Regions from separate parts of the Pseudonocardia charpentierae genome, predicted to be linked through region 2. Evidence: predicted binding sites of a transcription regulator. Region 2 holds the regulator's gene; the other holds the start of a gene.

Evidence for each region. The regulator LexA, encoded in region 2, represses DNA repair genes until DNA is damaged. The targets are predictions, from matches to a motif close to CGAACACGTGTTCG.
Region 1: ruvC (crossover junction endodeoxyribonuclease RuvC) is a predicted target of LexA. The motif match lies at 4,598-4,611, and genes of this name have one in related genera.

What each region holds. Positions count from the first base shown of each region.
Region 1 covers NZ_JAVREJ010000040.1:18,716-25,864, forward strand. The annotation lists gene RM445_RS29745 (response regulator) at 1-256, opposite strand, end outside; gene polA (DNA polymerase I) at 341-3,148, shown strand; gene RM445_RS29755 (P-loop NTPase family protein) at 3,199-3,774, shown strand; gene RM445_RS29760 (MOSC domain-containing protein) at 3,902-4,495, opposite strand; gene ruvC (crossover junction endodeoxyribonuclease RuvC) at 4,634-5,257, shown strand; gene ruvA (Holliday junction branch migration protein RuvA) at 5,355-5,945, shown strand; gene ruvB (Holliday junction branch migration DNA helicase RuvB) at 5,942-6,970, shown strand; gene yajC (preprotein translocase subunit YajC) at 7,022-7,149, shown strand, end outside.
Region 2 covers NZ_JAVREJ010000028.1:31,450-38,598, forward strand. The annotation lists gene RM445_RS27395 (vitamin B12-dependent ribonucleotide reductase) at 1-150, opposite strand, end outside; gene nrdR (transcriptional regulator NrdR) at 249-722, opposite strand; gene RM445_RS27405 (LysM peptidoglycan-binding domain-containing protein) at 883-1,533, opposite strand; gene lexA (transcriptional repressor LexA) at 1,740-2,549, shown strand; gene RM445_RS27415 (universal stress protein) at 2,571-3,401, opposite strand; gene RM445_RS27420 (SMP-30/gluconolactonase/LRE family protein) at 3,415-4,389, opposite strand; gene hflX (GTPase HflX) at 4,443-5,912, opposite strand; gene dapF (diaminopimelate epimerase) at 5,941-6,801, opposite strand; gene miaA (tRNA (adenosine(37)-N6)-dimethylallyltransferase MiaA) at 6,798-7,149, opposite strand, start outside.

The DNA.
Region 1 (7,149 bases), on a different contig from region 2:
GCGGCCTGTCCGGCGGGCCGCCCGTCACCTGGCGCCGCAGGTCGTCGAGCTGGCGCCGCAGGTCGAGGACGACCTCGTTCTGCTGCTCGCGGAACTTGCCGAGCGTCACCCGCTGGCCGCCGACCTCGATCGTCACGTCTTCGCGCTCGCTGCCCGACCGCAGCAGCCCTGCCAGCGGCCGGGCGAACAGCACCAGTCCGAGCAGAACGACGACGGGCCAGGCCAGGTCCGCGATGGAGGACAGGAGCTCCGGCACCGCGCCATGATGTCGGGCGGTCCGGGACGGGTGCCTGTCGCCCCACCGGGAACTGTCGGTGCCCGGTCCTAGACTCTCGAACCGATGAGCCCCGCCACACGTACCCCAGCCAAGAAGCCTGCAGCCCCGGCCCCGGTGACGCACCCGGTGGGCGAGCGCCGGCTGCTCCTGCTCGACGGCCACTCGCTGGCCTACCGGGCGTTCTTCGCCCTGCCCGCGGAGAACTTCCGCACCGGCACCGGACAGACCACGAACGCCGTCTACGGCTTCACGGCCATGCTCATCAACCTCATCCGCGACGAGGCGCCCACGCACGTCGCCGTGGCCTTCGACGTCTCGCGGACCACCTTCCGCTCCGAGCGGTTCTCCGACTACAAGGCCAACCGGAGCTCGACGCCCGACGACTTCCGCGGGCAGGTCGACCTCATCAAGGACGTCCTGACGGCGCTGGCCATCCCGTTCTTCGCGGTCGACAACTACGAGGCCGACGACATCATCGCCACCCTCGCCACCCAGGCCGAGGCGCAGGGCTACCGGGTGCTCGTCACCACGGGCGACCGCGACGCGTTCCAGCTGATCAGCGACAACGTGACGGTGCTCTACCCGACACGCGGCGTCTCCGAGCTCGGCCGGATCGACCCGGACGCGGTGATGACCCGCTACGGGCTCACGCCCGCGCAGTACCCGGACTTCGCGGCGCTGCGCGGCGACCCCAGCGACAACCTGCCCAGCATCCCGGGCGTCGGCGAGAAGACGGCCGCCAAGTGGGTGCGTGAGTTCGGCTCGCTCGAGGCGCTCACGGACCGGGTGGACGAGGTGAAGGGCAAGGCGGGCGACGCCCTGCGCGCGAACCTCGCGCACGTGCTGCTGAACCGCCAGCTGACCGAGCTGATCCGCGACGTCCAACTCGAGGCGACCCCGGACGACCTCGTGGCCCGGCCGTGGGACCGCGAAGCCGTGCACCGGTTGTTCGACGAGCTCGAGTTCCGGGTGCTGCGCGAGCGCCTGTTCGCCACGCTCACCAGCGCCGAGCCGGAGGCGGAAGAGGGCTTCGACGTCGAGGGCGGCGCGCTCGAACCCGGCACCGTGCGGGCCTGGCTCGACGCGAACGCCCGCGACGGACGCCGGGTCGGGCTCTTCGTGCACGGGCAGCTGGGCACCTGGGCGGGCCGCGACGTCGAGGGGATCGCCTTGGCCGCCGGCGAGCCGTCGCTGGAGGCCCGCGCGGCCGGGGCGTCGGCCGGTGCCGCACAGGCGGCCTACCTCGACGTGCGCACGTTGCTGCCGGACGACGAGGCGGCGCTGGGGGAGTGGCTCGCCGACGAGTCCGTGCCCAAGGCCGCGCACGACGTCAAGGCGGCGCTGCACGGCCTGCGCGCCCGCGGCTGGGTGCTCCGGGGGCTGACCAGCGACACCGCGCTCGCGGCGTACCTGGCGCGGCCGGGGCAGCGCAGCTTCGACCTGGCCGACCTCGCGCTGCGCTACCTGCGCCGGGAGCTGCGGGCCGAGAGCGAGCCGGAGAACGGCCAGCTCTCGCTCCTGGGCGGGGAGGAGGAGGCCGACTCCGCGCGCGCCCAGGCCCAGGTCGTGTCGGCCTCCGCGGTGGCCGAGCTGGCCGACGCGCTGGACGCCGAGCTGGCCAAGCTGGGCGGCACGCGTCTCCTGGCCGAGCTGGAGCTGCCCCTCCTGCTCGTCCTCGCCGACCTCGAGACCGCGGGGATCGCGGTCGACCACGACGCCCTGTCGGCGCTCGAGGCCGAGTTCGCCGCCCAGGTCAAGCAGGCCGCCCAGGACGCGTACGGCGTGATCGGCAAGGAGATCAACCTCGGCTCGCCCAAGCAGCTGCAGGTCGTGCTGTTCGACGAGCTCAGCATGCCCAAGACCAAGCGCACCAAGACCGGCTACACCACGGACGCGGACGCGCTGCAGACCCTGTTCGAGCAGACCGGGCACGAGTTCCTGTCGCACCTGCTGGTGCACCGCGACGCGACCCGGCTCAAGGTCACCGTGGAGGGGCTGCTCAAGTCCGTCGCGGACGACGGCCGCATCCACACCACGTACAGCCAGACGATCGCCGCCACCGGGCGGCTGTCGTCGACGGAGCCGAACCTGCAGAACGTGCCGATCCGCACGGCGGCGGGGCGGCGGATCCGCGACACGTTCGTCGTCGGCCGTGATGCTGAAGGCTCCGCATACGCGGAGCTGATGACGGCCGACTACAGCCAGATCGAGATGCGCATCATGGCGCACCTCTCGGGCGACGCCGCGCTGATCGAGGCCTTCCGCAGCCACCACGACTTCCACGCCGAGACCGCCGCGCGGGTCTTCGGCGTCGACGCCGCCGAGGTCGGGCCCGAGCGGCGGGCGAAGATCAAGGCGATGAACTACGGCCTGGCGTACGGGCTCTCGGCGTTCGGGCTGAGCAATCAGCTGCGGATCTCCACCGAGGAGGCCCGCGGGCTGATGGACGACTACTTCCAGACGTTCGGCGGCGTGCGCGACTACCTCGGCGGTGTCGTCGACCAGGCCCGCAAGGACGGCTACACCGAGACGATCCTCGGCCGCCGCCGCTACCTGCCCGACCTCACCACCGACAACCGCCAGCGTCGCGAGATGGCCGAGCGGATGGCGCTCAACGCCCCGATCCAGGGCAGCGCGGCCGACATCATCAAGGTCGCGATGCTCAACGTGCACCGCGCGCTCACCGCCGAGGACCTGCGCAGCCGGATGCTCCTGCAGGTCCACGACGAGCTGGTGCTCGAGGTCGCGCACGGCGAGCGCGACGCCGTGGAGGCGCTGGTGCGCCGGGAGATGGGCGCCGCGTACGCGCTGTCGGTGCCGCTGGAGGTGTCGGTGGGCTACGGACGCAGCTGGGACCAGGCCGCGCACTGACGCGCCGAACCCGCTCGACACCGGCGCTCGGGACGGCCGACGATGCCCGGGTGCGGCCCCTCGCGTGGAACGACCCGCTGCCCGCCCGCCCCCGTCGGATCCTCGTTGCCGGAACGTCCGGTGCGGGGAAGACCACGGTCGCCGTCGCCCTCGCCGACCGGCTCGGGATTCCGCACACCGACATCGACGGGCTCTACCACGGCCCTGGGTGGGTGCCGCGGCCCGAGTTCGCCGACGACGTCGCCGCCCTCGTCGTGGGGGAGGAGTGGGTCACGGAGTGGCAGTACTCCGCGGTCCGCCCGCTCCTGCTCGCGCGCGCAGATCTGCTGGTCTGGCTCGACCTCACCCGCGCCGCGGTGATGCGCCAGATCGTGCCGCGCACGCTCAGCCGGCGGCTGCGCCGCGTCGAGCTGTGGAACGGCAACGTCGAACCGCCGCTGTGGACGATCCTGACCCGGCGCGACCACATCCTGCGCTGGGCCTGGCGCACCCACCCCAAGACCCCGGACCGTGTCCGGCAGGTGCTCGCCTCCGCCGATCCGCCGGCCGTGGTGCGGCTGCGCACCCGCCGCGAGATCCACGCCTGGCTCGACGGCCCCGTCGCCAGGCTCGCCGCCTCCCGCTGATCCGCACCCACCGACAACCGCGCGAGTCCGTTACGCCCCGGCGCGCGAACCACCCGCCGTGAACGCGCGAGTCGGCACGTTCGGGCGAGCGAATGTCACCTTCGGGGCACTTCGATCTTGCCCCGGATCACACATTCGCGCTGCCAAAGGTGCCGACTCGCGGAGGCTCAGGCCGGCACCGGGGCCGGGGCGGCGGTTCGAGGACGCGCAGCACGGCCGGCCCGCGGCGCAGCAGGCCGTCGTCCAGCGCCGCGCACCGCACCCCGCTGCGTCCACGGAGCGCGCGGAAGGCGCCCGGGCCGAGGACGACGTCCATCCAGCGACAGGGGTTCGCCGGTCGATGGGCCCGGAACCGGACCGGGCCGTCGCCGGAGTCGAGGCTGAACACGGCGCCGGTCCCGCCGCGGACGGCGGCGAGAGCGTCGACGGCGAAACCGCGCAGGACGATGTTGCGCCGCGTGAGCAGAGCGTCCGGAACCGAGGGCCACTCCAGTTCGGTGGCGACGGCCTCGAGGGCCTCGGCCGCGAACACCGTCACCGCGGCGTTGCGGTGCGCCGCGTGCCCGGCGTAGCGGTCGCCGACGATGCCGTGCCCGGCCAGGATCTCGATCCGCTCGCGGGCGTCGACCGTCGGGTCGCCCCGCGGGCCGTCGGCGGGCCGGCCCTCGTACGCGTGTACCGGCGAGGCCAGCAGTGCCACGATCTGCACCTCGACGATCACGCCGTCGACTGTAAGCGCTGCGCACCGGCGACACCGACGCCTGGCGACGCCGCTGCGGCGCGTCCCGGAAGTCACCGCCGCACCCACCGGTAGCCTCCCCGTCGAACGGCTGTTCGCTCGGCAGGACGGAGATCGCGGGTGCGGGTGCTCGGCGTCGACCCGGGACTGACCCGGTGCGGGCTTGGCGTGGTCGACGGCGGAGGAGCCCAGGGCGGCCGTGAGGTCCGCTTCGTCGCGGTCGACGTCGTCCGCACGCCGACCGACGCACCGCTGGCGACCCGCCTGCTCGGCGTCGGCGACGAGGTCGAGCGGTGGATCGCGGTGCACCGGCCGGACGTCGTCGCCGTCGAGCGCGTGTTCAGCCAGCACAACGTCCGCACGGTCATGGGCACCGCGCAGGCCAGCGGGGTGGTGGCGCTGCTCGCGGCCCGTGCCGGGCTGCCCGTCGCCTTCCACACCCCGAGCGAGGTGAAGGCCGCCGTCACCGGCGAGGGACGAGCAGGCAAGGAGCAGGTCGCGGCCATGGTGACGCGTCTGCTCGGGCTCGCCGAGGCGCCCCGCTCGGCCGACGCCGCCGACGCTCTCGCGCTGGCGATCTGCCACTGCTGGCGGGCCCCGATGCTGGACCGCATGGCCCAGGCCCGCGAGCGTTCGGCGGAGCTCGCCCGCCACCACCGGGCCCGGCTCGCCGCGGCGGCAGCGGAGGCGGCGGCGCGGCGCACCGCTCTCGGCGGCGGCGCACTGGGCGGTGCCGGCCGATGAGCCCGCGACAGCGCGCGGCGTCCCGGGCGGCGCTCGGGTCAGAACCTGCGCGCGACCCGGCAGGGCGCGCGACGTGGACCGACGGGAGATGGACCGCATGATCGCGGCCGTGCGCGGTGAGGTGCTGGAGATCGGGCTGGACCACGCCGTCGTCGAGGTGGGCGGGGCCGGGCTGGCGGTGCACGCCACACCCGCGACGCTCGCCGGGCTGCGGCGGGGGGAGCAGGCGCGGCTCGCGACATCGCTCATCGTCCGTGAAGACTCGCTGACGCTCTTCGGCTTCGCCGACGCCGAGGAACGCGACCTGTTCACGCTGCTGCAGACGGTCAGCGGTGTCGGCCCGAGGCTCGCACTGGCCACGCTCGCCGTGCTCGACCCGGACGCGCTGCGCCGCGCCCTGGCCGACGGCGACGCGACTGCGCTGACCCGCGTGCCGGGGATCGGCCGCAAGGGCGCCGAGCGGATGGTCCTGGAACTGCGCGACAAGGTCGTCGCCCCCGCGCCCGCCCCGAGCGCGCCCGCGTCGGCGAGCAGCGCGCGCGACCAGGTGGTGGAGGCCCTGCTCGGCCTGGGCTTTCCCGCTAAGGCGGCTGAGCAGGCGGTGGACGCCGTGCTGGCCGAGAACGGCGCCGCCTCCGCGTCGGCGGCGCTGCGGGCCGCGCTGAGCCACCTCGGGCACTCCCGGTGACCGAGCCCGTGACGGGCGCGGCCGCCCAGCCCGACGACCTCGACATCGAGGCCACGCTGCGGCCGCGCCGGCTCGCCGAGTTCGTGGGCCAGCCGCGGGTCCGCGAGCAGCTCGAACTGGTGCTCGAGGCGTCGCGGCGCCGTGGCGACCCGCCCGACCACATCCTGCTCTCCGGGCCGCCCGGGCTGGGCAAGACCAGCCTCGCGATGATCGTCGCCGTCGAGCTGGGCGCCGCCATCCGGCTCACCAGCGGCCCGGCCCTGGAGCGCGCGGGCGATCTCGCGGCCATGCTGTCGAACCTGGTGCCCGGCGACGTGCTGTTCATCGACGAGATCCACCGCATCGCGCGCCCCGCCGAGGAGATGCTCTACCTCGCGATGGAGGACTTCCGGGTCGACGTCGTGGTCGGCAAGGGCCCGGGAGCGACGAGCATCCCGCTCGACATCGCACCGTTCACCCTGGTCGGCGCCACCACCCGCTCGGGGGCGCTGACCGGCCCGCTGCGCGACCGGTTCGGCTTCACCGCGCACATGGAGTTCTACGAGCCCGCCGAGCTGGAGCGGGTGCTGCGCCGGGCGGCGCTGATCCTCGGGGTCGACCTGCGGCCCGACGGCGCCGAGGAGATCGCCGGCCGCTCCCGCGGCACGCCGCGCATCGCCAACCGGCTGCTGCGCCGCGTCCGCGACTTCGCCGAGGTCCGGGCGGACGGCGCCGTGACCCGCGAGGTGGCCCGGGCCGCGCTGACCGTCTACGACGTCGACGAGCTCGGCCTCGACCGCCTCGACCGCGCCGTGCTGAGCGCGCTCGTGCGCGGGTTCGGCGGCGGCCCGGTCGGGGTGTCGACGCTGGCTGTGGCGGTGGGCGAGGATCCCGGTACCGTCGAAGAGGTCTGCGAGCCGTTCCTGGTGCGGGCCGGAATGCTGGCGCGCACCCCACGGGGGCGGGTGGCGACGGCGGCGGCTTGGGCGCACCTCGGGGTGCCGGCGCCGCCCGACGTCCTCGGCACCCCGCCTGCTCTGTTCTGACGGGTCGGCTGGCAGACTCGCCCCACCGACACGCGGAAGACGACGGAGATCATGGAATCACTCGGCGGCCTGCTGTTCCCCCTGCTCATCCTCCTGCTGTTCATCCCGATCTTCCTGTCGGGGCGCAAGCAGCGCCGGCAGATGCAGGAGCAGCAGAAGCTCCAGTCGGCTCTGCAGAT
Region 2 (7,149 bases):
GACGTCGCGGCGCTGCCAGGTGACCTCGTCGTACGGGTGCACCCCGGCAGTGGTGTGCACGCGCTCGACGGTCAGCCCCCTGCGCTCCGTGCGACCGGTCTTCCTTCCGCGGCCCGGGGCGGCGGCGGGGGGCCCGGCGGTCTCGGTCATGCTCTCCCTCTCCTGCGGCTCCACCCTGGGGCGGCGGGCCGCGGTCGGTGTATGGCTCGGCGAAATACGTGCGGGCGAGGCAGCGGGGATCGGTGTCGTCAGCCCGGTGTGGCGACGTCGGCCGGGGCGGCCGCCCGTCGCAGATCGGCGATCTCCTTCTCGAAGTCCTCGATGGAGGAGAACGAGCGGTAGACGCTGGCGAAGCGCATGTAGGCCACTTCGTCCAGTTCGCGGAGCGGGCCGAGGATGGCCAGCCCCACCTCGTGGCTGGGGATCTCGGCCGCGCCACCGGCGCGGACGGCCTCCTCCACCCGGTGGGCGAGCTGCGCGAGCGCGTCTTCGTCGACCGGGCGACCCTGGCAGGCTCGCCGGACCCCGCTGACGACCTTGTCGCGGCTGAACGGCTCGGTGACGCCGCTGCGCTTGACGACCGCCAGAACCGCCTCTTCGACGGTGGTGAACCGGCGTCCGCAGGCGGCGCACGATCGCCTCCGGCGGATGGCCTGACCGTCGTCCACCTCGCGGGAGTCGATGACCCGGCTGTCGCCGTGCCGGCAGAACGGGCAACGCATGACGACCCCTTGCTGCTTGAGCATCCCCAAGTACTGGGTGAACAACAGCGATGTAACCACAACATGTAGGGGTAGGCCAAGCCGGATCGGCCATCAATCGGCGTATCGACCGGATCGTGGGACGAGCGGCACGCCCTTCGTGGTGGGCGTGCGCACAGCGTCAGCCGCCGGCCACCCGGAGCACCTGACCGGGCTCCGGACGCACCGAGTGGAGTGCGTTGTCGGCCACGATCCGCTCGGCGACGGCTGCCACCTCCGCTCCCGGACGTCCGGGAGCGACCCGTGCGGCGACGTCCCACACCGTCTCACCGGGCTCCACGGTCACGACGACCGGGGCGGGCACGGCGACAGGGACGGCGGCAGGAGCCGGAGCGGGCTCGGCGACCCGGGCGAGCAGGCCGAGCGCGACGACGACCGCCGCCGACGCCGCGACCATGACGACCCCGGCGACGGCACGACGCCACACCGAGCGCGCACCCACCCGGACCGACGGGTGGGCCCGGCGGACCAGCAGCCGCGGCCCGGACGCGCCGCCCGGGACGCCGTCGCTCCACGCCCTCGCGCGCCGGAGATCCACCCCGGCACCCGGAGCCGCCTCCCGGACCGGCCGCGGGGCCTCGAGCGGACGGACCAGCACCAGCGCCCCCGCCGGACGCACCGGCCGCGGCCCCGGAGCGGGCCGCCTGCCGTCCCACCTGCGCACCCACTGATCGGCCCACCGGCCCGGCCGCCGCCCCGCCGCCTGCCCGGATCCCGTTCGACCGACCTCTCCGTGCTCCACCCGCTCGCGCATGTCGCCTCCGCTGCTCACGCTCCGCTCGCGTACGCCTACTAGAACAGATGTTCGAGAGGCGCTGTCGAAGTGTGTACCACCAGGCACCGACAAAACCGAGAGAAGTCCGCGTGTCGTTCGAACATGTGTTTGGAACTGTCGGTGATCACGGCTACCGTTTCCGCGAGTGCCGATGGCCCTGCGGCACACGCACGGGCACCGGCGGTACCAGAAGGAGCGAGTAGATGGCACGCGACGAGGGCGGCGGGGGTGTCGGAGGATCCGACGTCGAGAGCCCCCCGGCGGGCGGGCGCGGCGACGGCGAGCGTGGTGGCGGCAGCACGGTCAGCGCCTTCCCGGATCCCCCCACGGACCCGGTGAACCTGACACCGCGGCAGCGCAAGGTCCTGGAGGTCATCCGCGACTGGGTGGAGCGCTTCGGCTACCCGCCGAGCGTGCGCGAGATCGGCGACGCTGTGGGCCTGACGTCCACCTCCTCGGTGCACCATCAGCTGCGCACGCTGGAGCGCAAGGGGTACCTGCGGCGCGACCCGCACCGCACCCGCGCCGTGGATGTCCGCAGCCCGGACGACCCGGCCGCGGACGAGGCCGGCACTCCGAGCGGCGTGGCCGTCGACGTCGGTGTGGACAGCGCGGCGGGCCCGCTCGCCCGGCGGCCGGAGCCGGCCTTCGTGCCCCTGCTCGGCGACATCGCCGCCGGCGGCCCGATCCTGGCCGAGCAGGCCGTGCAGAGCGTGTTCCCGCTGCCCCGCGAGATCGTCGGCGAGGGCACGCTGTTCCTGCTGAACGTCCGGGGCGACTCGATGGTCGAGGCCGCGATCCGCGACGGCGACTGGGTGGTGGTGCGCCAGCAGCCGGTCGCGGAGAACGGCGAGATCGTCGCCGCAATGATCGACGGTGAGGCGACGGTCAAGACCCTGCGCCGCCGCGACGGGCACGCGTGGCTGATGCCCGCGAACTCCGCATACGACCCGATCCCGGGCGACGACGCCACGGTGCTCGGGCGGGTGGTGGCGGTGCTGAGGCGGCTGTAGCGGAGCCGACTCTGGGCCCCGTCAGCCCGGTACGACCACCACCGGGTAGTGCGCCGCGCGGACCAGCGCGCCGATCACTCCGCCCAGCAGGATCCGGCGCATGAAGCGGTAGCCGCGTGCACCGATCACCAGGAGGTCGGTGCGCTCGGGCAGGTTGGCCAGGGTCGACACGATCGGCCCGTCGACCACGTCCGCGAGCGCGTCGATGTCCACCGGGGCACAGGCGAGGCCGCGCAGCGCCGCCGTCTGTGCTGCGGGGCGTTGCTCGGGGGTCTCGGCGACGGCGACGAAGCGCAGCGCGGCCCCGCTGCGGCGGGCGAGCCGGGTGGCCACCGCGGCTGCCCGCTCGGCTTCGGGCGAGCCGTCGTAGGCCACGGACACCGCGGTCATCCGCGCCGTCGCGAAGTGCCGGTGACCGCGCGGAGCCACGGCGACGGGACAGGTGGCGGTCGGGAGCAGCCGCTGCACCGTACCGCCGGGGGCCAACCGGCCGGCGAGACCGTGTCCCGTCGAGCCGACCACGAGGAACTCCGCCCCGACCTTGTCGGCGTGGTCGGCCAGCGCCGTGTGCGCGTTCGCCGGGCCCAGCCAGCGGAACTCGGGCTCGACCTCGCCGTAGCCGTGAGCATCGATCTTGGCCCGCGCCCGGGCGAACCGTTCGCGCGCCACCGTCTCGGTCCGCTCCCGCCATCGGGGGTCGCGGGCCACCGCGGTGATGCCGCGTCCGTCCTCCGGGTACACGCTGGCGACGACGGCGCGCACACCCGTCAGCCGGGCCAGCTGGGCGCCGAGAACCAGCGCGTCGTGGCCGGCCGGCGTGTCCTCGTATCCCGTGACGATCGGCAACGGCACCTCCCCGGAAACCTTAACGCCGCCGGGCCCCGTGTCGGGCCATCACCAGCGCGAGCAGGGCGAGGATCACCACCAGCGCACCGGCGCCGATCGCCGCCGTCCGCCATGCCGGCACGGGCTCCGCAACGTCGTCCGGAGATCCTGCCGCGGCGGGTTCCGCCGCAGGCTTCCGCCCGGCCGCGGCTCCGGTCAGTGCGGCGGCCCCGGGCACCGCCCGGAGTTGCCCGTCGACGCCGCCGCGCGCCTCCGAACCCGACAGCAGCGTGCCGTCGGCGGTGAATGCCAGCGCCTCGCCCTGCGGCTCGTCGGGCAGCGGCACCTGCACCGGGGCGGTGCGGAGCGCGTCGGCGACGGTGCCGCCGTCCGGGACGGCGAACAGCCAGGCGTCGGTGTACGTCCGCAGCGCGACGACCCGGCCGTCGGCCGTCATCGCGCCACCGGTGACCGTCCGGGAGCCGAGTCCGCCGATCGGGCCGCCCGTCGTGGTGGAGCTCGGCAGCGCCAGGTCGCCCACGTGCACGAGCGGAGTCGGGCCCACACCGTCCAGCGGCCCCTCCGGCTGGTAGATACCGGCGGTACCGACGCTCTTGGTGACCACGGTGGGCACGCCGCGCGCGTCGACCAGCAGCGCCTCGGCGTCGTGCGGGCCGTCGGGGTAGGTGAGACGGTGCAGCTCCGGCTCGCCCCGCGCCGGAACGACGATCAGGGCCACCGTGCTGCGGCGCTGCTCGTTGTCGCCGGTGTCGCCCACCCACAGCGACCCGTCGGGACCCGCGGCGAGGTCCTCGGCGTCGTACGGGTCGACCTTCGCCGTCCGGCTCTCGACGACCGTGCAGGTTCCGGGGTCGAACCGGTGCAGCTCGACCCGGCGGCCCCCGTCCGCCATCGCCCAGATGCCGTCGCCGACCACCGCCAGCCCGGACAGCTCGACCAGACGCGGATCGTCGACGGTGCAGCGCGTCGCAGAGGTGGACGCAGCGGCAGGCACCGCCGCCACCGGAGCGAGCGCGACCGCGAGCGCGACGAGAGCGGCGGGAAGACTCAGCTGCCCGAGCCCTCCGGGCCCGACCCGTTGCGGCCCGCGTCGCCGACGCAGGCGTACGGCAGCACCGCCGCAGCCAGCTCGGCACCGACCCTGGCGTGCAGCCGCGTGCCGTCCGGGGTGTGCTCCTCGGCGAGCACCTGCCCCTCCGCGTACACCCGTGCCGTCAGCGCGCCCTCGGTGTAGGGCAGCAGCAGCTCGACGTCCTGGTCCGGCCGCGGCAGCAGCTCGGCGATGCGGGCGCGCAGGCGCTCGACACCGTCGCCGCGGCGCGCGGAGACGAACACGGCGTCCGGCAGCAGGTGGCGCAGACGCGCGAGGGCGAGGTCGCCCGCGGCGTCGCACTTGTTGACCACCAGCAGCTCCTGCGGCATCCGGCCGCCGTGCTCCTCGCCGACCTCGACGAGCACCTGCCGGACGGCCTTGATCTGGTCCTCCGGGAGCGCGTCCGAGGCGTCGACGACGTGCACGAGCAGGTCCGCGCCCGCCGTCTCCTCCAGCGTCGAGCGGAACGCCTCGACGAGCTGGTGGGGCAGGTGCCGCACGAATCCGACGGTGTCGGTGAGCGTGTACGCCCGCCCGTCCGGGGTGACGGAGCGACGGGTCGTCGGGTCGAGGGTCGCGAACAGTGCGTCCTCGACGAGGACCCCGGCTCCCGTGAGCGCGTTCAGCAGGCTCGACTTGCCGGCGTTGGTGTAGCCGACGATCGCGACACTCGGCACGTCGTGGCGGCGGCGCTCGCCCCGCTGGGTCTCGCGGACCTGGCGCATCGCCTTGATGTCGCGGCGCAGCTTGGACATGCGGTTGCGGATGCGCCGCCGGTCCAGCTCGATCTTCGTCTCACCGGGGCCGCGACCCCCGATCCCGACGCCGCCGGCCGCGCGGCCGCCGACCTGCCGCGACAGGGCCTCGCCCCATCCGCGCAGGCGCGGGAGCAGGTACGACAGCTGGGCGAGCTCGACCTGCGCCTTGCCGTCCCGCGAGCGGGCGTGCTGCGCGAAGATGTCGAGGATCAGGGCTGTCCGGTCGATCACCTTGACCTTGAGCTTGTCCTCGAGCTGGCGCAGCTGGCCGGGCGAGAGCTCACCGTCGCAGATCACGGTGTCCGCGTCGGCGGCGCGCACGGCGTCGCCGAGCTCGGTGACCTTGCCCGAGCCGATGAAGGTGGCGGGATCGGGTCGGCTGCGGCGCTGGATCAGTCCGTCGAGCACCTCCGAGCCGGCGGTCTCGGCGAGGCGGGCCAGCTCGGTCAGCGACGCCTGCGCCTGTTCGGCGCTGCCCTCGGTCCAGACACCGACGAGGACGACGCGCTCGAGGCGCAGCTGCCGGTACTCGACCTCGGTGACGTCGGCGAGCTCGGTGGAGAGACCCCGGACGCGGCGCAGTGAGCCGCGATCCTCGAGGTCGAGCTCGCCGGCCGACGGGTTGCGGTCCGCGGGGCCGACCGGGTATGGGGAAAGTTCAGTCATCGTGAGAGGCATACTCCCACCTGAACGCTCACGGCGTCGTGCGGATTCCGTCCCACCACGTGGAATCGAGCTCGCCGGACGCGACGAGGACGGCCGGACCGTGCAACACGGTCGTCTCGTCGGTGACGGTGACGCGCAACCGTCCCCCGGGCGTGCGCACCTCGACCTCGCCGGTCGCCCGACCCGCTGCACGCAGCGCGGCGACGACGGCGGCGACCGTTCCGGTTCCGCAGGAGCGGGTCTCCCCCACGCCGCGCTCGTGCACCCGCATCGCCACCCGCCCGTCGTGCACCGGCGTCACGAACTCGACGTTCACCCCGTGCGGGAACAGGGCGCGGTCGTGGTCGGGCTCGACGGCGAGGTCCAGGGCGTCCAGCTCGACGTCGCCGACGCAGGCGAGGTGCGGGTTGCCGACGTCCACGGCCGTGCCCGTGAACGTGCGCGTGCCGACCCGGGCGGTCGACGCCGGACCGACGCGCGCCGGGCCCATGTCGACCGACACCTCGTCGCCGGTGAACCACACCTCGCGCACCCCTGCCCGGGTGCCCAGCCGCAGCGTCTCGCCGTCGGGGAGCCAGCCGGCGCGGTCGAGCCAGTGCGCGTAGACCCGCACGCCGTTGCCGCACATCTCCGCCGCGCTGCCGTCGGCGTTGCGGTAGTCCATGAACCACTCCACGCCGGGCTCGGCGGGGAAGTCAGTGGAATCGTCACCGTCCTTGAGCGCGGCCCACCGGATCACCCGCAGCACACCGTCCGCGCCGAGCCCGCGCCGGCGGTCGCAGAGCGCGGCGACCCGGGCGGCGGTCAGGTCGAGCGTTCCGTCCGGGTCGGGCAGGACGACGAAGTCGTTCTCCGTGCCGTGGCCCTTGGCGAACGCGATGCCGGTCATGCCTTCAGCGTACGAAGCGCCCGCTCCAGCAGATCCGGGCCCGGGCCGAGCCAGACGATCCGCCGGTCGCGGCGGAACCAGGAGCGCTGCCTGCGGACGAACCGCCGCGTCGCGCGCACCGTGTCGGCCGCCGCGGTGCCGAGATCACCGTGCCCGTCGAGCGCGGCCACGACCTGCTGGTAGCCCAGGGCCCGGGACGCCGTGCGGCCCTCGCGCAGGCCGTGGTCGAGCAGCGTGCGGGTCTCGGCGACCAGCCCGGCGGCGAACATCCGCGCGACGCGGCGGGCCAGCCGCTCGTCCAGCTCACCCGTCGGGCGGTCGACGCCGAGCAGCACGGCGTCGTAGCGC